Regions from separate parts of the Bacillus sp. 5w2 genome, predicted to be linked through region 1. Evidence: riboswitches for the same ligand, from Rfam matches in the RefSeq annotation. Region 1 holds a riboswitch; each other region holds the start of a gene.

Region 1 (7,205 bases):
CAACACCACCGAAACCAGTGCCACCTAATCCGCCAGAACCACCAAAACCACAAGCAAAACAAGTTACGATCTCAGTAAAAGGTAATGAAGGATACTTATTAGGTGCGAAAAAGATGGATGTACAAGAAGGCGATACAGTGTATAAAGTATTGCAACGTACAGGTTTAGATGTGGATGCGAGTGGATCTAAAGGCGATGTTTATGTAAAAGGGATTAATGATTTATATGAAAAAGATATTACAGCTACTAGTGGATGGAAATATCGTGTGAACGGTGCGTTTCCAAACCATAGTGCAGGTGTAGTAACAGTTAAACCAGGAGATACAATCGAGTGGGTGTATGTATTAAAATAAGAAAGGCATTCGGTAAAGGACTATGAAAATAAGTTTTTCTTCTTTACATCCTTTTGTGAATTTTTTCTATTATATCGGGGTGATGATACTATGTATGATGTGTCTTCATCCTCTTTTTTTAATTGGGGCAATTCTATTAATCGTTATAATCAATGTGATGCAAGGGAATAGCGAAAAGATAAGAAAGATGTTACCGAGCACAATCGTTTTCTTTTTTATGGTCATTTTATTTAATTCGTTATTAACGCATAGAGGCCGAACTACATTATTTTGGTTAGGTGATAGCCGTATTAAGCTTGAGGCGATTATGTTCGGACTAGTAATGGGGTTATTATTAGTTGCGATTATGTTTACGTTTGCTTCGTATAATGATATTATTTCAAGTCATAAATTTTTATATTTGTTTTCTAGAATTTCACCGAAAGTAGCATTGTTAACGATGATTACGGTGAGGTTTGTTCCATTGTTTATGAGGCGATTACAGAAAATAACATTCGTCCAAAAGACAAAAGGTATACAAGTAGATGCAGGTTCCATTGTGGAACGGGTGAAAAACGGTATGCAATTGCTACAAGTATTATTAATTTGTTCATTAGAAGATGCGCTGCAAACAGCAGATTCTATGCAAGCCCGTGGATTTGGTGTAACGAAGCGTACGACATATATTCGGTATAGAATGGAAAGACGAGATTGGTGTACGCTCAGTTATTTAAGTATTCTACTTATCATTGCTATTATATGTAATACGTATGGCGGGGGAAAGCTAATCATTTATCCGAAAGTCGAATCTATTCTATTTCAGCAATACGATGGAGTGATGTTCGGAGTATTTATGATGTTTATTAGTCTACCAATTATAATGGAAGGAAAGGAATGGATATGGTGGCGCATGCAGAAATAAACAATTTATCATTTGTATATGCTGATGAGAACGAATATGCGTTACAGCATATTTCTCTTTCTATTCAAAAAGGAGAGTTTATTGCACTTGCTGGAGGGTCAGGCTCTGGAAAGACGACTTTATTGAAACATTTTAAAAAGGAATTACTTCCAATCGGTACACGTTCAGGAGAAATTTTTTATGAGGACGTTTTATTAGAGGAAGTACCTGATTTATTATCTGCACAAGAAATTGGTATGGTATTTCAAAATCCAGAAAATCAGCTCGTAATGGATACGGTCATTCAAGAATTAGCATTTTCTTTAGAAAATATCGGGTTACCATCACAGATTATTCAAAAACGAATAGCAGAGCTTATTAGCTTCTTAGGATTTCAAGATTTATTGCACCAATCTGTTCATACGTTATCTGGCGGGCAAAAGCAGCTCGTCAATTTAGCTGCGGTATTAGTTATGCAGCCAAAACTATTATTATTAGATGAACCGACGGCGCAGTTAGATCCAATTGCAGCGAAAGAGTTTTTAGGATTGTTAAAACGTATTAACGAAGAACTTGGCATTACGATTGTTTTAAGTGAACATCGTTTAGATGAAGTGATACCACTTGCAACACGCGTTATTTGTATGAATAATGGTCAAATCGTGTATGATGGCAGCCCTAAAACGGTTATAGCGAACATGTGGGAAGTTGAAAAGTTCCGTCCATTTATTCCGCAAATTCCAAGATTGTTTTTAGAATGGAATGTAGAAGATATTCCGTTTACAGTGCGAGAAGCGCAAATGAAACTGAATAACTTTTCAGAGATATCATATGTGAATGAGCCAGTAGCAAAAAGTGAAAAACACGAAGTTATTTTAAGTGCAGAGCATATTTCGTTTCAATATGAAAAAAATAGTCCACTTATTTTACGAGACTTAACCGTATCGATTGAAAAAGGAAAATGGGTAGCTCTCGTTGGAAAAAACGGTACCGGGAAGTCCACGCTTTTGACGATTTTAGCGGGATTGCAAAAAGCGAGAAGAGGGAAAGTAAAGTGGAATGGGAAAGTGATACATAAAATTGATTCGAAAGAACGATTTAAAAGTATCGGGTATGTATCACAGCATCCGTATTATCATTTTACATTTGATACAGTGTGGGAAGAAGTGTATGAACGTGCACGCGAGTTATACGGAGAACAAGGAAAAGAAATAGCAGAAGATATGTTGAAGAAGTTTTGGTTGTGCTCGCTTAAAGAACGCCATCCGCATGATTGTAGCGGGGGAGAGCAACAACTACTTGCGTTATGTACAACGTTATTATCAAAGCCGACTTTATTATTACTTGATGAACCGACAAAGGGATTAGATCCGTGGAAAAAAGAAAGAGTAGGAGAGGTATTTAGAAAGCTACAAAAAGAAGGTACAACAATTGTAATGGCAACGCATGATATTGAGTTTGCAGCGAAATACGTTGATCAATGTATGATGTTATTTGACGGAGCAGTCATTATGAATGATACACCGAAAGAATTTTTTAGTGGCAACTTCTTTTATACAACCTCTATTAATCGATTTATTCGAAAAGAGTTACCATATGCATTAACGTGGGAGGATGTGTACGAAGCGTGTCCAAACGATATGTTGCATTCATAATATGTATTTTTGCAGTAATAATAGGCACATTACTCTTTACTACACTTATCATGGACGGTTATTACATGTTAAGTAGTTTGTTTTTATTAGTTGTTATTATGTTACCGTTTTATATCCGCTTTGAAAGAAAGGCTTTTGTTTCACGTGAAATTGTACTCGTTGCTGTGTTAGCGGCAATTGCAGCAGTTAGCCGCGTACCATTTTCGATATTGCCAAGTGTACAACCGACTTCATTTGTCATTATCGTTTCTGCAATTGTGTTTGGGAGTGAAACTGGTTTTATGATTGGTGCAACAGCGGCTATCGTATCTAACATTTTTTTAGGACAAGGTCCGTGGACGCCGTGGCAAATGTTTTCGTGGGGTATGATTGGTTTTATAGCTGGATTATTACGTAATACATTTTTAATGAAAAAGTTATGGGGAAGACTTCTATACGGATTGTTTGTTGGATTTTTATTTGGCTGGATTATGAACTTCTGGGGGCTTCTCGGTTTCATACGTGAGGCAACGTGGGAAGCTGTCATTTCGTATTATATCGCAAGTTTTTATTTCGATTTGAGCCATGCGATTTCGAATGTTGTTTTCTTACTATTATTTAGTACGTCTTGGATTACGATTCTTACAAGATTTAAAAAGAAATATGGCATATTAGAAAAGCATAACATGGCATAGAAAAGCATACTCATATAAGGTAGGGTCGCGACTTACATATTCGTTTGCCTCTTTCATGCTTCTTACATATTGTAAGGAGCATTTTTTATTGTCAAAAAATCGATTCAATATATATCCGTTATTATATAAAATTATTTGTATAATAGTAGGTGAGAGTTATTTTCAAAAGGGAGGTGTATAGTTAATGAAGTTAGTTATTCCGAAGCAACACGGTGCATGGGCTATGCTCGTTATACCATTTCTAGTAAGTGTTATTCTTGGGAAACCTACTATGTATCATATTCCATTGTTTTTAGCTTGGTTCTTTATCTATTTAGCTACGTATCCATTTCTTATGTACATAAAGCAAAGACGAAAAAAAGAGTTGTTACATGCTGCAATTGTATATTTTATCATCGCGTTCGTATTTGGAATGATTTCTCTATTATATGAATGGCGCATCCTTTTATTCGTAGCAGTAATGATTCCATTATTTATTGTAAATATGTATTACGCTCGTCAAAAGAATGAAAGAGCGTTACTAAATGACATTAGTGCGATTATTGTTTTCTGTATTGGCGGTTTAGTTAGTTATTATTTTTCAATGAAACTTATAGATAAAACAGCACTATTTATTGCACTTATATCATTTTTATATTTTTTAGGAAGTACGTTTTATGTGAAAACGATGATACGTGAGAAAAATAACCCGAAGTATCGTTTTATATCTTGGGGTTATCATATTGTATTAACAATCATTGTATTTGCTATGAATCCGTGGTGTTCTCTTATTTTTATACCAAGTGTCATGCGAGCAATTATGTTGTACGGTAAAAAAATTTCTATTATAAAAGTAGGTATTTTAGAAATTGCTAATTCTGTATATTTTTTAATCATAACGGTAATAATTATGAAGTATGCCATTTGAAAAAGCTTCCCATCTTATGATGGGAAGTTTTTTCAATCTTGTTCTAAAATGTGAACCGTGTAATCACAACGTTGAATAGCTTGTTCGATCGCATAAAGGGATTGTTCAATACGTGCGCGATTAAAATCTTTTTCAACGGTCTGTAGCGCTGCTTCTAAACAATGTTTTGCTTCTTGTAATGATTGAAAAGAATCTTGTACATATCCGCGAGCATTTTCGTGCATTTCATACTCCTCCTTGCATATTCATATATGTATAGTATGAACAGGAAGAAAGAAAATATAATTTGTTGTATTTGTTTGACAATTGAAATGAAATTACGTATAGTAAGATTTAAGTGAATATTTTCTTATCCAGAGAGGTGGAGGGACTGGCCCGATGAAACCCAGCAACCGCGATGCAGGTGCTAATTCCAGCAGAACATATTTGTTCTGGGAGATAAGACGAAGATATATACGTAACTTCTTCTTATCGGAGAGGTTTTTTTGTTGTCAAAAAAACCGATTACGAAAATTTATATTAAGAAGAAAGGGGTTGCGAAGTACTGTGACACTCGAAAAATACGTAAAACTGCGTAGTACAGTTTATGAATATATGATAGAGCAAGATAAGCCAATATCATTGTTAGATATTCAAGAACATATCGTTTCGCATCATGAAGGAAAATTCACGAAAAAGATGTTACATCAATTTTATTTATCAAGACTATTAGATGAACTGAAACTGGATGGGAAAATTACATTAGCTGATGAATATCTCTATACTGAAAAAGGGGTATTTTATAAGGCGAGAAAAGGGAGCTAAGCTCTCTTTTTTTGAAGTATGTAGAGTAAAAGACTGCTGAAGCAGCCTGATACAAGGGAATGGTGTTGAGTGTGTAGTGTCAAAGATTGAATGTGCCTGAAAGAGGCACTTCATATCGGCTGCAAATGAAAAGAGACACCTCCGCCGAATAGGTGTCAGTCGTTTTGTCATATAGACTTACTATTTGACAGTTATTAGAATAACATGCAGGGTTTTGGAAGTCAAAAGGGAATTAAAGGAAGAGGTGTTGTTATGTACGCTTACTTATTACATGATATAACGAAATGGATTCCGAAATACATTGTAGATAGAGGATACGAATATTATGAAGATGGACATGTAGAAGATGTTGAAATACACGATAAGAAAGTTTTTGCTTTCGTTACTGGAAATGCAGGAAACTATGAAGTGATTATTGATCTTGAAGATTTTACAGAAAGTAGCTGCGAGTGTCCTTATGAGAATCTTTGCAAGCATATGGCGGCAGTTGTTTATGATATTCAAGGTGCTGGTGAAAGTACGGTAAAAGAGAAACTGAAAGATTTAGAAAAGGAAGAGTTACTTACAGTATTAAATCGTTTATTACAAAGTTCGAAAAACGTACAAATTGTAGAGAAGATGTTAAAGAAGGGGAAACTTTAACTTATAGAGGGAGTTGTTTTGTAGTGAATGTACTAATTGTATACGCTCATCCTAGTCCTTCCAGTTTTAACGCGGCGATTTTAAAGCATGTGCAAAAAGGATTACAAGAAACAAATCATTCGGTTACGGTACTTGATTTATATAAGGAACAATTTGATCCAGTCCTTGTATTTAATGAAGAGAAGAAAAGACGTGATTTAGTAAATGAGGAAGAGACAGCGCGATATAGAAAATTAGTGGAAGAGGCAGATACGCTTCTCTTCATCTATCCGATATGGTGGTGGGGGATGCCTGCTATTTTAAAAGGATTTATTGATCGCATTTTCGTAGCTGGATTTGCTTATAAATATGAAGGTGCCCTGCCGAAAGGATTATTGAACGGAAAGAAAGCGTGGGTTATTAATACGTTGGACTCGCCTTTATGGTACGTCGCATTATTATACCGATCAGCAGATTGGATTATGATGAAGAGAGGCGTTTTACGTTTTTGCGGTATTCGCGATATAAAACGGTCAGTGTTCCAATCAGTGAAAACGAGTAAACTAGAGAAGCGGGAAAAATGGTTAGTACAAATAGAAGAAAAGGCTCGTACATTATGAATGAAATCGATCGTATTCTAAACTGTTGTGGGTATGATAACGAACTTTTGCGAACGTATATTACATGTTTACTTCAATTGAAAAAATGTAGCGAAACATTTCAACAAATGACGATTCAATTAAGAAATGATTATCTAATAAGAGGGATTTGTGAAAGAGAAGTTGATGAGGTGGTAAGAGGAAGTAAAGAATATGAAACATATTTTCTTCCTAAAGCATTACAGTGGAATTTCCTTAAGAACAATCCAGATTTAATTGAAAAAATATGTGAAGACTTTTTTGCATTTGAGGCGTTACATCTTACGGAGATAGAGTGGGAAAGGATTATAAATTGCGTGGGAAATAAATAATTTATTATGTAAAAAAGCTAGTATAAAACTAGCTTTTCATTTAGATAAATAAGAAACATAGACTAATGATAAATCCTGCATATAGTAAGTTCACAACGCAAAATCCCATAATATCACGAGCACCTAAACCAGCTATCGCTAATGCCGGTAATGCCCAGAAAGGTTGAATTAAATTTGTCCAAGCATCACCCCACGCAATTGCCATTGCTGTTTTTGCAGCAGGGACACCAAGTTCAGCACCAGCTGGAATCATAATGGGTGCTTGCACAGCCCATTGACCGCCGCCAGACGGAACGAAAATATTAACGATGCCAGCACTTAAAAAAGTAAAGAGCGGGAAA
Region 2 (7,205 bases), on a different contig from region 1:
CCAATATTCGTTACTAATCGATCTCCTCCTCCCTTACCAGCACTTGCCTTTTGCGTCTCTTTCTTACCGCAAGCGACAGAAGTAATTGCTAAAACGGTCATAATGACAAACAGTAAAAACTTCTTCATCTTACATTCCCCTTTACCCTGAAATTTTTGGTGTTGATGCTAATAATGTTTTTGTATAAGAATGTTGTGGATTACGGAATACTTCATCCGTATCTCCAAATTCAACAAGTTCTCCTTTATATAAGACAGCCACTTTTTCACATAAATAGTGAACCATCGGTAAATCATGCGCGATAAATAAATATGTATAGCCTTGTTCCTTTTGAATCTTTTGCAGCAAGTGCACAATTTGGATTTGAAGTGAAACATCTAATGCTGAAATTGGTTCATCCAGAATCAATACTTCTGGCTCACATAATAAAGCTCTTGCAATAGCAATACGTTGACGTTGCCCTCCGCTAAATTCATGCGGGTAACGATCAATATATCGTCTATCTAACCCAACACGCTCTAGCGCATCACCCGCGACTTTATCTTTCAATCCTTTATCGCCTAAACCAAATGAAATATAGCCTTCTGTTACGCTATCGCGTACTTTCCAGCGCGGATTTAATGCCGCTGTGGAATCTTGAAAAATGAACTGCACTTTCTGTAAGAAATCACGCTTATGAGCTGCCTTCAACTTGTGAACAACTTGACCGTTATAATCAATTTCACCAGACGTTGGTTTCTCGATCCCAGCTATAAGCTTACCGAGTGTTGTTTTTCCAGAACCGCTTTCTCCAATAATGCCAAGCGTTGTTCCTTTCGGGATAGAAAGAGATATATCTTTTAAAGCTGTGATTTCTTTGTTTTTACTTCCATACGTTTTCTTTACTTGCTTTACCGTAATTAAATCTGTCGTCATGAAGCATTCACCTTCTCTTTTGATTTCGCTTGGTTATGCTCTAGAACATGCTGCCAACAATGAGAACTATGCTCCTCAGAATATGTTGTTCTCTCTGGGAAGCGATGAATGCATTCTTTTATTGCTACTGGGCAACGATTAACAAAGGGACAACCAAAGCTATTTAATGTTTCAATGGAAGGTGTCGTTCCTTCTATTGCACGTAATACTTTTTCTGAATCATCCATATTCGGAATTGCTTGTAATAAGCTTTTCGTATATGGATGTTTAGGAGAACCTATTACTTCCTGTATCGTCCCTTTTTCAACAACACGTCCACCGTACATAACTACCACCCGGTCAGCTACTTCACGTACAAGCGCCAAGTCGTGTGTGATTAATAAAATGCTCGTATTTTGTTTTTCTTTCCGCTCTTTTAATAATCCCATAATTTGTTTTTGAATCGTTACATCTAACGCTGTTGTTGGCTCGTCTGCAATAACAAGCTTTGGATGACAAGCAAACGCAATTGCTAAACAAATACGTTGCCTCATACCGCCACTTAATTGATGTGGGTACTGTTCAAAACGTTTCTCTGCTTCATGTATTCCTAAATCATTTAATAGGTTAATTGCAATTTTTTTTGCCTCTTTTTTCGATTTCTTTTCGTGTTGCAAAATCACTTCTGTAATTTGCCTTCCCACCTTCATCGTCGGATTTAAAGATGAAAGCGGATCTTGAAAGATAAAGGAAATATCTTTCCCGCGAATTTGATTCCATTCTGATTCTTGTAAATTCGTTAATTCCTTTGATTGGAAAGATACATTTCCACCATCGATACGAATGGATTCTTGATTTAAGCCGATAATAGATTGCGCTGTAACGCTTTTTCCTGAACCACTCTCCCCTACCAATGCCACTATTTCACCTTTGTTAATAGAAAAGGAAACATGTTTCACAATCGCTTGCTTACTATTCTCTTTTTCAACGGCTAACGTTACGTTTTCTAAAGATAAGAGCTGTCCCATGTTTTTTCTCCTTTCGATTCCGTTTTACGATTTTCGGATCAATTGCATCTTGCAAACCATCACCAATAGCATTAAATGCGAACATGATGAGTGCAATCATGATTGCCGGGAAGAATAGCTGCCACCACTCTCCGCTTAGTAATGTCCCAAGTGCATCGTTCGTCATCGTTCCCCAGCTAGCCGCTGGTGATTGCACTCCGAGTCCGATAAAGCTTAAAAATGATTCTGAGAAAATAGCTGCCGGAATTGTAAATGATAAATTTACGATAATAATCCCTGTTAAGTTTGGAATTAAATGTCCATATATAATTTTCATATGAGACGTACCTAACCGCTCTGCTGCGATAACAAATTCTCTTTGTTTTAAAGACAGTACTTGCGCTCGAATAAGACGAGCCATTCCAATCCACCCTGTTAATGCAAGGGCAATAATAATAGTAAAAAGACCTGGTTTCATAACAATTAATAGCAAAATAACAATTAATAGATATGGGATACCATATAATACTTCAATCCCTCGTATAATCCACTCATCAATTAACGTTCCAAGACGATTACGCCCTCTTACATATCCGCTAAAACCTCCGATTAGTACACCAATCCCTATGTCTAGAGCTGCTGCTACCAATCCAACTGTTAGTGAGATTTTCCCACCAGCCCAAGTACGCGCCCATATGTCTCTTCCTAAATCATCGGTTCCAAACCAATGGTCCCTACTAGGAGGTAAATTAGTTGCTTCTTTCACTTGTTCACTCGCAGTAAATGATGTTAAACTTTCGCCAATTAGTGAGAAAATAATAATTAGTAATAACGTCACTGCCCCTAAAACCGCTATAGGGTTTGATATAAACTTGCGAAACACTTCCTTCTTTCGGCTAATCGTTTGCTGCTCTTTATTTATCGTTAATTCTTTTTTCTCTTCATTCGTTAATAACTGGTTATTGATTTTATAAGCTCCCATTTAAATGTCCCCCCTCCTTACGTAATAGAACGAATACGTGGATCAACAATACGATGAATAATATCTGTAATAAAAATACATGCAATTAATAGCGCACTATAGAAAATGGTTGTTCCCATAATGACCGGATAATCCCGGTTAAAAATACTATCTACAAAATATTTTCCAAGACCAGGAATGGAAAATATTTTTTCAATAACGAAAGTCCCTGTTAACAGTCCAGCCATTAATGGTCCAACAAATGTAAGTACTGGCACAATCGCATTTCGAAGAGCATGTCTTATAATAATTTTCTTAATTGGTATGCCTTTCGCTCTCGCTAGCTTAATATAATCACTCTGCAAAACTTCAATCATATTAGAGCGAACAAATCTTGTAATAACCGCGATTGGCCCTAATGCTAATGCGAAGGATGGCAATACTGTATGTTCGAATGTACCCCAAGAAGCAACAGGTAACAGTTCAAACTGTATAGCAAATACTTGTATAAATAGTGGTGCTAAAATAAAACTTGGAATAGAAATACCGAGAATTGCAAGTAAGCTCACACTATAATCAATTACTTTGCCGTGATGCAGGGCAGCAAATGTACCTGCTGCAATTCCGACTAACAATGAAATAATAAGTGCTTGTAAGCCGATAATTGCTGATGGACCAAATCCTGTCGTTATAATCTCTGATACACCTTGTCCCGTCGATTGAACGGATTCACCAAAGTCAAAATGAACTACACCATCTAAATAAGCGACATATTGATTCCATAACGGTTCATCGAGGTGATACTTCGCCCTCATATTTTGTATTACTTCCTCTGGGAAGATTTTCGCATCTGATGAAAATGGATCCCCAGGAATGATATGCATAATCAAAAATGTTACTGTCGTAATGACCCATAGTGTGAACACCATAACCGATAGTTTTTTAATAACATACACTTCAATAACCCCCTAAACAAATAAATTTACTTTGTTTTATTTACATATTTATTCCCATTACTTCTTTGCTTCTTAAAATACAAAAAGCCTTGATCTTAAAAAATAAGATCAAGGCTTAATAAACGAAGGCCCATCACTTATCTTTCAAGACTTGCTTGCTGGAATTAGCACGGTGTTCCTGTTACAGAACCCGCTGCTGAGGTGTCATAGGGCCAGTCCCTCTACCTCTCTGGATAAGTAAATTGCTATATTATTATTTGGTTCAAATTGTATATTTCGAATTATAATTCTGAAAAAATGAAAAGTCAATCAAATTGGATATATTTAGAAAAATCAGTTTTTAATTCTTTTATCGGAATTACCATTAACAATCGTTATACTTGTCATCCTTGGCTTCTACAAACTTTTTATAATCCATTCGATACTATTACCTGGCAAACCATTTCTATATTTCATGAAGAGCAGCAAGTATTGGTATCCAAGGATGAAGATGAAGACGGTAAGAAGAAAAAATAACCTTGCATGTGCAAGGTTATTTTTTCGTTTCTGCTTGAAAACGTTTATAGTATGTCGATGCTGTTGCAAAATTAATTTCTATATCACGAATCAATGATGAGTCTTCTTCTTTAGCTAGCTTCTGTAATTTTTTCATCGCTTGTTCCGATTCATTCAAGAAACCAGCGTATATCTCATGTTCTTGCTCTTTCGACTTTGGAACACGAATTTCTTTACGTATATTATCGATATCTTCTAACATGCTCGTTGTTACCTTTTGCACATCCTCTTTATATGTAGCATTCGTTATTTCCTTACCGCCCTTTTCTTTTGCTACTTCAAATAACTGCAGTGCTTTATTAATTTCTTTATTTATTTTTATATCGTATTTTTCATGTACTGCAAGGTATTCTTTTATCTCTTCTTTTTGTTCAGTAGATTGCTCTACCTTTTCTTTCGGTTCTTTCGTATCTTTATTTCCATTACACCCTGCTAGAAGGAGCATACTTCCCATTACAGCAATACCCAAAACCTTCTTCATCTCTTCTTCTCCTTTTATCTACAGCTATTACTCATTATAGTTTATTTTATCTCCACTTGTTATTATACCGAGAACACCCTACTTTTTACACTTAAGACGATATCTTAATATACACACCAACATTTTTGTCACAGTATCGTCACTTTATCAATTTAGCCAAGAAGACTCCTTCCTCAAGGATCGTGAAGGACGTAGCCCAGCGAGTAGGTGGGAGATGAATTGGCTTCGAACAAGAGATGACAGGAAGTCATCTTAATCGTTCGACATATGTAAAGTATTACCAGGAAATTTGTAATAATCACTTCACTATCAATCGAATGTATGTTTGGTATATAATAGACATATATCGAAATGGAGGTGAAACGAAGGATGATTAATAAAGCGTATAAATTTCGTATCTATCCAAATAAAGCACAAGCGATCCTGATTAATAAAACAATTGGTTGTTCTCGTTTTGTATTCAATCACTTCCTATCTCTATGGGATAATGCATACAAAGAAACAGGAAAGGGTTTGACATATGGTACATGCTCTGCCAAACTTCCTGCCATGAAGAAAGAGTTTGTTTGGCTAAAAGAAGTGGATAGTATTGCTATTCAATCGTCTGTTCGCAACCTTGCGGATGCTTACACACGCTTTTTTAAAAAACAAAACAGTGCCCCGCGTTTCAAATCTAAAAAGAACAACGTACAATTTTATACCACAAAACAAACAAATGAAAACATTGTTGTTGTGGGAAACAAAATGAAATTGCCGAAACTAGTTCTTGTTCGATTTGCCAAAAGTCGTGAAGTAAAGGGACGTATTTTAAATGCTACGGTTAGACGGAACCCTTCTGGTAAATACTTTGTGTCCTTGTTAGTTGAAACAGAAGTGCAAGAACTTCCGAAAACACATTCTTATATTGGAATGGATGTAGGGTTAAAAGATTTCGCCATTTTGTCAGATGGAACAACCTATAAAAACCCTAAATTTTTTCGCTCATTGGAAGAGAAGTTGGCAAAAGCACAGCGTGTTCTTTCTAGAAGAATGAAAGGATCTTCTCGCTGGAATAAACAACGAGTAAGGGTAGCTAGAATTCATGAATACATAGCTAATGCTAGAAAAGATTACTTGGACAAAATCTCAACTGAAATCATCAAAAACCACGATGTTATCGGTATAGAAGATTTACAAGTATCGAATATGTTAAAAAATCATAAGTTAGCAAAAGCGATTAGTGAAGTATCTTGGTCACAATTTAGAACGTTGCTAGAATACAAGGCAAAATGGTATGGAAAACAAGTCATTCCGGTATCCAAAACATTTGCTTCAAGCCAATTATGTTCTTGTTGTGGGTATCAAAATAAAGACGTTAAGAATCTAAATCTTCGTGAATGGGATTGTCCTGAGTGCAATAGTCATCACGACAGAGATATTAACGCAAGTATCAATCTTAAAAATGAAGCTTTAAGGCTTCTAACCGTAGGAACTACGGGGATAGCCTAATGAATTAGAAGCCACTAGGCTTCTGTACTTAGGAATCTCCCACTTCAAACAGTCCGTAAGGACGTTAAGTGGTGAGTAGTTCAAGCAAATAACTTTTGCATCACCTTACAACACTGTATAAATTATTTCAAAGAAATGAAAAAAAAAGCTGATTCAACACATGTTTGAATCAGCTCTTTTTTATAAATTAAGCCTCTAAATTTTGTCTTTGTTGCAGTTCAAACTGCTTCTCACTTCTTCTGGCCATAAATAGATAACATAACACAGCACCAATTTCACAAAGAGCTATTACAACACCCATCGGTAATGCGGTGTTGCTTCCACCAATACCTACTAACGGTGCAACAAGTGCTCCTGAAATAAACTGTAATAATCCTAATAGGGCCGATGCTGTTCCTGCAGCTTGTTTCTGATTTCTCATCGCTAACGAGAACCCAGTTGTTGAGACAATCCCAACACTTGATACAACAAGGAATAATGAACATAAAACACCAATTAAACCTATTCCTAGTACGATTGTCAGTAATAAAGATAAGCCACCAACAGCTGCGAGAATAATACCGGAAACGAATAATGTTTTCTCATTCACTTTCCCTGCTAAACGGCCCGTAACCTGACTAGCAATAATAATACCGATACCGTTGATCGCAAAGAATAAGCTAAATTGCTGCGGGGATGCTCCGTATATGTTCTGCAATACAAATGGTGAGCCTGAAATGTAAGCAAACATTGCCGCTGTTACTAGTCCTTGTGACAATGCATATCCCATAAACAAACGATCCTTTAACAGTTTTCCGTACGTCGCCAATGTCCCTGACAAACCACCTGTTTCTCTTTCTTCGGGAGGTAATGTTTCACGTAAT
Region 3 (7,205 bases), on a different contig from region 1:
CCTCTTTTTTTACGATATGAAGATGACGCTCTTTTTTATCTTGTTTCATCTTCTCGCGCTCTTCTTCTTTTTGTAGCTTATTAATAATATCGAGCCCCGTCATCGCATCACTCGCATAACATACGAGTCCTTTATATGATGGTGAAATACGATTATCTGTAAACTTTCTCGTTAACGCTGCCCCGCCTACAACGATTGGAATATCAATATTTGCCGCTTGTAAATCTTCAGCAGTCGTTACCATTTGTTGAGCTGACTTTACTAGTAAACCAGAAAGACCAATTATGTCAGGCTTCTTCTCTTGTACTTCTTGAACAATTCGATCCGAGCGAACATTGATTCCTAAATTAATAATCTCATATCCGTTATTCGATAAAATAATTTCAACGAGGTTTTTCCCAATATCATGTACGTCACCTTTCACAGTTGCTAATAATACTTTCCCTTTTTTCGCACTATCGCTAGATTCCATATATGTCTCTAAATAACTTACGGCAGCTTTCATACTTTCAGCACTTTGCAATACTTCAGCAACGATAAGCTCATTATTATTAAATAATCTTCCCACCTCATCCATTCCTGTCATAAGTGGGCCATTAATAATATCCAAAGGTTTTCTTCCTTCTGTAAGTGCGAGGCTTAAATCTTCTTGTAGCCCTTGTTTCGTACCTTCTACAATGTAATTTGCCAGCCTTTCATCAATAGTTAATGTTTCTTGGATAACGACATCTTTCTTTTTTGCCGCGCGATAAAAATTTGTAAATTCTTCTAACGTCTCTTGCGTCGTTTCAAAAAGCAATGCATCTGCAAGACGTTTTTCTTCTTCCGTAATTGACGCATAGCGCTCTAATTTTTCAGTATTCACAATCGCGTAATCTAATCCAGCTTTCGTTGCATGATATAAAAAGACGGAATTTAATACTTCGCGTCCAGCTGGTGGTAAACCAAATGATATGTTACTTACACCTAAAATCGTTAAACACTCTGGTAATGCTTCTTTAATAAGGCGAATTCCTTCTATCGTCGCTGCCGCCGAGCCAATATATTCTTCATCACCTGTACCTACAGGAAATACAAGTGCATCAAAAATAATATCTGACGGGCGTATACCATATTTCGTCGTCAATAATTCATAACTTCTTTTCGCAATTTCGAGTTTTCTTTCCGCACTTACTGCCATACCTTCTTCATCAATTGTTCCTACAACAATAGCGGCACCATATTTTTGGAGAAGAGGTGTCACTTTTTTAAATCGTTCTTCTCCATCTTCTAAATTAATTGAATTGATAACAGCTTTTCCTTGAATATAAGTAAGAGCTCTCTCCATCACATTTTCATCTGTTGAATCAATCATAATTGGTACTTTTAATACTTTTGTAACTTCTGCCAAGAAATTTTCCATATCTTCTATTTCATCCCGGTCCGGGTCTGCCATACAAATATCAATAATATGAGCATTTTTCTTCACTTGCGCTCTTGCGACTTCAGCAGCCTCTTCAAATTTCCCTTCTGCTACTAATCGTTTAAATTTACGTGATCCAATAACGTTTGTTCTTTCTCCAACAAATAACGGCCTCATAGAATCATCATATTGTAGTGCCTCTAATCCACTAACACCATGTCCATCTCGTTCACGGTGTTCACGCGGCTTCAGAGACGCTAACGCGGATTTCATTGCTTTTATATGTTCTGGTGTTGTGCCACAACAACCACCGATAATATTAACCCATCCTTCTTCGGCAAATCGCTTCACTTTTTCGGCGAGAGAAGATGGAGATTCATGATAATGTCCATCTTCATCAGGAAGGCCTGCATTTGGATAACAAGAAATGTAACACTCCGATAAATCAGATAGTGAACGAATATGGTCTCTCATAAACTCCGGACCAGTCGCACAGTTTAACCCAACCGATAACGGCTTCATATGTTCTATCGATAAGTAAAAAGCCTCAATTGTTTGCCCAGCCAGAGTCGTTCCCATCGGTTCAATCGTTCCCGAAATCATAATAGGAACAATTGTATTTAGTTCATCAAAAGCTGCTTGAATTCCAATATAAGCTGCCTTCACATTACGCATATCTTGACTCGTCTCAACGAGTAATACATCAACTTCTCCATTCAATAATCCTCTTGCCTGCCGTGTATAGGCTTCAATTAATTCTTCAAACGTCACACCACCAGTAACACTAATCGCTTTCGTTGTCGGCCCCATTGCTCCCGCAACATATACTTCCTTCCCGCTTTCTATAACAGCTTGCTTTGCTAAACGTGCTGCTTTCTCATTTAGTTCCTCATCTAAATGAGACAACTCATAATCATTTAATACAATATTCGTCGCCCCAAATGTATTTGTTTCAATAATATCCGCACCAGCTTCAATATAAGCTTTATGAATCTTTAAAATGACATCAGGCCTTGTTTCTACTAAATATTCATTACAGCCTTCGTACTCTTCTCCTCCGAAATCTTCCGCAGTTAAGTCCTCTTGCTGGATCATTGTCCCCATTGCACCATCTAATATTAAGATGTTATTTTGTAATTTTTCTTCTATACGTTTCATCAATTAATACCTTCTTTCACTTCTTGCTTTTCTCTCACATATTTAACAAGGTGTTCTGTAATTTCATATTTTAGAAATGGTGTAATAAGATAAATGCCGTTAAAATATTTCATCGCCGCATCAATTAGTTCTTGTGAAATGCGAATTCCTTCCTCAATTGCTGCCTCTTTCGTTTCATGTCCATCCATTCTCTCCCTTATTTCTTCAGGTAGCGTAATTCCTGGCACCTCAAAATGAAGAAAATCTGCATTCCGTTTACTTATTAATGGCATAATCCCAATAAAAAGCGGTTGTTCCAAATGTTTTGTCGCTTCATACACTTCTTCCATTAACGCGACATCGTAAATCGGCTGAGTTAAGAAATATTCTGCTCCAGCATCTATTTTCCGTTCCATTCGCTTAACCGCTGCTTTTAAATGTCTTACATGCGGGTTAAACGCACCTCCCACTGAAAATCTTGTTGCTGGACCTATTGATTTCCCTAAAATAGAGCGCCCATCATTCATTTCTTTAATCATTTTAATGAGCTCAATAGAGGACAAATCATATACAGAAGTGGCACCTGGAAAATCACCAACACGTGCTGGATCACCAGTTAAAGCTAACACTTCTTCCATACCTAACGCTGATAGGCCTAGTAAATGAGATTGTAGTCCGATGACGTTATGATCTCTACACGTTAAATGCGTCAATACTGGAATATCATGCTTCGTTAATAATGCTCCCATTGCCATATTCGAGATGCGAGGCGATGCTAATGAATTATCTGCTAGAGTAATAGCATCTGCTCCAGCTCTTTTCAATGCTCTTGCGCCTTCAAAAAACCGCTGCGTATCTAACGTTTTCGGTGGATCTAATTCCACTACTACTGTCGTTTGTTTTTTTGCTTTCTCTGCTAAAGTGACATGAGCTTTTGAACGTTTCTCATGTGTATGAACTACTTTTGGTCTTTGAATCGTATCCTTTTCTATTACAGGCGTAACATTTAGAGTAGCACGTTTCATACTTTCAATATGTTCTGGAGTCGTGCCACAACAACCACCCAATAACCGAATACCTTGCTCAATAAATTTCGGTGTCATCGCTTCGAAATAAGCCGGACTTCCTTCATATACGTAACGTCCCTCCACATAATTTGGAAGACCTGCATTTGGATATGCTGACAAGTAGCCATTTTGAGGAATCGATATCATTTTAAAAGCTTCCGTCATATGAAGTGGCCCTAGTTGGCAGTTCAATCCAACAACATTTGCACCGTAATCTAATAGCTGTTTTAATATTTCATTTACATCATTTCCATTTTGAGTCGTACCTGCCTCATGTAACGCTAATTGAGCTACAATTGGAATATTCGTTTGCTTTCGTAACACCTGAACAGCATGAAGTAATTCAAACTCATCATAGAAAGTCTCTAATAGCAGTCCATCAACCTGTTCTTCTAATAATGCACTTGCCTGTTCCAACAACATAAATTCTCGCTCCATATCAGTTGTCGTAACAGCTCCGATATGTTTCATACCGCCAATTGTTCCTAAAATTGCATTTTTGTCGGTAACAGATGCTTTCGCCAGTTTTACTGCCGCTCTATTAATTTCAGTAACTTGATTTTCTAAACCATACATACGTAATTTTGCTTCATTTGCTCCGTACGTATTTGTTTGAATCACATCTGCCCCAGCAGCTACATATTGCTTATGAATCGATATAATTAAATCTGGATCAGATATATTCAATTCTTCAAAACTACTTTGCAAACCATGTGAATGTAATAACGTCCCAACCGCACCGTCACCTATTACAATTCCTTTTGACAATAAATCTAGTAATTTCACAAATCTCCCTCATTTCTATCAATATAAAAACCCCCTCTTCACTTTGAAGAGGGGGACATAATCGTTCCTCCTCTTATTATGCAAAACATTCGTTTTGCAGGTATTAGCACCGTTTCAAACATTTCGTTTGAAGGTTGCCGGGTTTCACAGGGCCTTTCCCTCCACCGCTCTCAATAAGAGTTGTCTTTATTATTTTATTTATGTAGCTAAAAGGAAATGCGTTCCCCTTTTAACAATGTTTGCTAATTTTTTAATAAATTTAGCACGCACAAATGCAAAAGTCAATGACACTTGCGGAAAAATAAAAATTATTTAAAATAAAGTTGCAATTCAATTATCTTTTGTTGTAAAGTTAAAAACATAATAAAATTTCATACGAACATTCTTATCTAGAGAGGTAGAGGGACTGGCCCTACGACGCCTCAGCAACCATTAACATTTGTTAATAAGGTGCTAATTCCAGCAAATTGTGAAAGATTTGACAGATGAGAAGAAGACTCTATTCAAACCGAAAGCCTTCTTCTTAGAAGGCTTTTTTTATTTTACATTCACTTAATTGTTAATTTAAAAGGGAGGAATTTTCACATGTCAACTATCGAAACAAAACTAGCACAAATCGGAAACCGGAGCGAAACTACAACAGGAACTGTTAATCCACCTGTTTATTTCTCAACTGCTTATCGTCATGAAGGAATTGGCAAATCTACTGGCTTTGACTACTCACGAACTGGCAATCCAACTCGCGGCCTTTTAGAACAGGCAATCGCAGATTTAGAATACGGTGAACAAGGTTATGCCTGTAGTTCAGGGATGGCAGCTGTTCTCCTTGTCCTTTCCCTATTCCGTTCCGGAGATGAACTTATTGTATCCGAAGATTTATACGGGGGCACTTATCGATTATTTTCTGAGCACGAAAAAAAGTGGAACGTTCGATGTAGATACGTAAATACACAATCTATTAAACAAATTGAGCAGTCTATCACAATTGAAACAAAGGCTATTTTCATAGAAACTCCGACTAATCCATTAATGCAAGTTACTGATATTGCCGCTGTCGCAACTGTAGCGAAAAGACACGGACTACTTCTTATTGTAGACAACACATTCTACACACCTTATATACAGCAACCATTAACAGAAGGTGCTGACATTGTACTTCATAGCGCAACAAAATATTTAGGAGGACATAACGATGTCCTAAGCGGACTTGTCGTTGCAAAAGGTAAGGAACTTTGTGAGGAAATCGCTCATTATCATAATGCCTCTGGTGCGGTCTTAAGCCCATTTGACTCATGGCTATTAATTCGTGGTATGAAAACGTTAGCGCTTCGTATGAGACAACATGAAGAAAATGCAAAAGCAGTTGTCGCTTATTTAAATGATGAAGACGGGGTGACAGATGTATTTTATCCTGGAAGAGGCGGCATGATCTCATTTCGTCTGAAAGATGAAACATGGATCAATCCATTCTTACAATCTTTATCCTTAATTACATTCGCTGAAAGTCTTGGTGGTGTTGAAAGTTTAATGACATATCCAGCAACGCAAACACACGCTGATATTCCTGAAGAAATCAGAACAGCAAACGGTGTATGTAATCGTCTTCTGCGATTTTCCGTTGGCATTGAAAATAGTAACGATTTAATTCAAGACTTACAGCAAGCCATTAAACTTGTAAAAGAAGGTGTAAGAATATGAGTTATTCTATAGATACACTCTTACTGCACAACCAATATAAACATGACTCGCAAACAGGAGCTGTTAACGTTCCCATCTATAATACATCAACATTCCACCAGTTTGATGTAGATACGTTCGGAAAATATGACTATAGCCGATCTGGTAATCCAACTCGTGAAGCTCTTGAAGATATCATTGCTTTATTAGAAGGCGGAACAAAAGGATTTGCCTTCGCATCAGGGATTGCAGCGATTTCTACTGCATTCCTCCTTCTTTCACAAGGTGATCACGTACTCATTTCAGAAGACGTATACGGAGGCACTTATCGAATTATAACTGAAGTTCTCTCCCGTTACGGTGTTTCCCATACATTTATTGATATGACTAATTTAGAAGAAATAAAGCAAAACATTAAGCCAAATACAAAACTCTTTTATGTGGAAACACCCTCTAATCCGCTTTTAAAAGTGACAGATATTCGTGCTGTTTCTAAACTTGCAAAATCTATTGACGCCCTTACTTTTGTTGATAATACATTTTTGACACCACTATTCCAGAAGCCACTTGACCTTGGCGCCGATGTCGTTCTTCATAGTGCCACAAAATTCATTGCTGGTCATAGTGATGTTACTGCCGGATTAGCGGTTGTAAAAGATGCCGAACTCGCTCAAAAACTTGGATTTTTACAAAATGCATTCGGCGCTATTTTAGGCCCTCAAGATTGTTCTCTCGTGCTTCGTGGTCTAAAAACATTGCATGTACGTCTTGAGCATTCAGCTGCAAACGCCAATAAAATTGCACACTATTTACAAGAGCACGCTAAAGTTCAAAATGTCTATTATCCTGGCTTACAATCACATCTTGGATTTAATATTCAACAATCTCAAGCTACATCAGCCGGAGCTGTCCTATCTTTCACTTTACAATCAGAAGACGCACTCCGCCAATTTCTATCAAAAGTAAAATTACCTGTCTTTGCGGTTAGTTTAGGTGCTGTCGAATCGATTCTTTCCTACCCAGCTAAAATGTCACATGCAGCATTGTCACAAGAAGCTCGTGATGAAAGAGGGATTTCTAATTCATTACTTCGGTTATCCGTCGGCCTTGAAAATGTTGACGATTTAATATCCGAT

What was found. A riboswitch is a leader RNA that binds a small molecule or an ion and turns the genes downstream of it on or off. The one in region 1 is predicted to bind S-adenosylmethionine.
Region 2: linked by a shared signal. The riboswitch ahead of ACXY7N_RS25070 (ABC transporter permease) and the one ahead of ACXY7N_RS11605 (hypothetical protein) in region 1 are both predicted to bind S-adenosylmethionine.
Region 3: linked by a shared signal. The riboswitch ahead of ACXY7N_RS12255 (bifunctional homocysteine S-methyltransferase/methylenetetrahydrofolate reductase) and the one ahead of ACXY7N_RS11605 (hypothetical protein) in region 1 are both predicted to bind S-adenosylmethionine.

What each region holds. Positions count from the first base shown of each region.
Region 1 covers NZ_JBTIWT010000004.1:332,104-339,308, forward strand. Annotated here, with positions in the region: gene ACXY7N_RS11575 (DUF4430 domain-containing protein) at 1-353, shown strand, start outside; gene ACXY7N_RS11580 (energy-coupling factor transporter transmembrane component T) at 376-1,254, shown strand; gene ACXY7N_RS11585 (ABC transporter ATP-binding protein) at 1,227-2,888, shown strand; gene ACXY7N_RS11590 (ECF transporter S component) at 2,861-3,562, shown strand; gene ACXY7N_RS11595 (YwiC-like family protein) at 3,747-4,469, shown strand; gene ACXY7N_RS11600 (hypothetical protein) at 4,502-4,693, opposite strand; SAM riboswitch class I at 4,816-4,914, shown strand; gene ACXY7N_RS11605 (hypothetical protein) at 5,016-5,273, shown strand; gene ACXY7N_RS11610 (SWIM zinc finger family protein) at 5,478-5,915, shown strand; gene ACXY7N_RS11615 (NAD(P)H-dependent oxidoreductase) at 5,939-6,514, shown strand; gene ACXY7N_RS11620 (hypothetical protein) at 6,511-6,864, shown strand; gene ACXY7N_RS11625 (short-chain fatty acid transporter) at 6,905-7,205, opposite strand, start outside.
Region 2 covers NZ_JBTIWT010000020.1:66,137-73,341, forward strand. Annotated here, with positions in the region: gene ACXY7N_RS25050 (peptide ABC transporter substrate-binding protein) at 1-128, opposite strand, end outside; gene ACXY7N_RS25055 (ABC transporter ATP-binding protein) at 142-915, opposite strand; gene ACXY7N_RS25060 (ABC transporter ATP-binding protein) at 912-1,922, opposite strand; gene ACXY7N_RS25065 (ABC transporter permease) at 1,879-2,883, opposite strand; gene ACXY7N_RS25070 (ABC transporter permease) at 2,901-3,818, opposite strand; SAM riboswitch class I at 3,953-4,058, opposite strand; partial or broken gene ACXY7N_RS25075 (DUF3951 domain-containing protein) at 4,162-4,334, shown strand; gene ACXY7N_RS25080 (hypothetical protein) at 4,351-4,854, opposite strand; gene tnpB (IS200/IS605 family element RNA-guided endonuclease TnpB) at 5,224-6,342, shown strand; gene ACXY7N_RS25090 (multidrug effflux MFS transporter) at 6,530-7,205, opposite strand, start outside.
Region 3 covers NZ_JBTIWT010000005.1:83,681-90,885, forward strand. Annotated here, with positions in the region: gene metH (methionine synthase) at 1-2,560, opposite strand, end outside; gene ACXY7N_RS12255 (bifunctional homocysteine S-methyltransferase/methylenetetrahydrofolate reductase) at 2,560-4,392, opposite strand; SAM riboswitch class I at 4,463-4,572, opposite strand; SAM riboswitch class I at 4,775-4,884, shown strand; gene metI (cystathionine gamma-synthase/O-acetylhomoserine thiolyase) at 4,978-6,090, shown strand; gene metC (cystathionine beta-lyase) at 6,087-7,205, shown strand, end outside.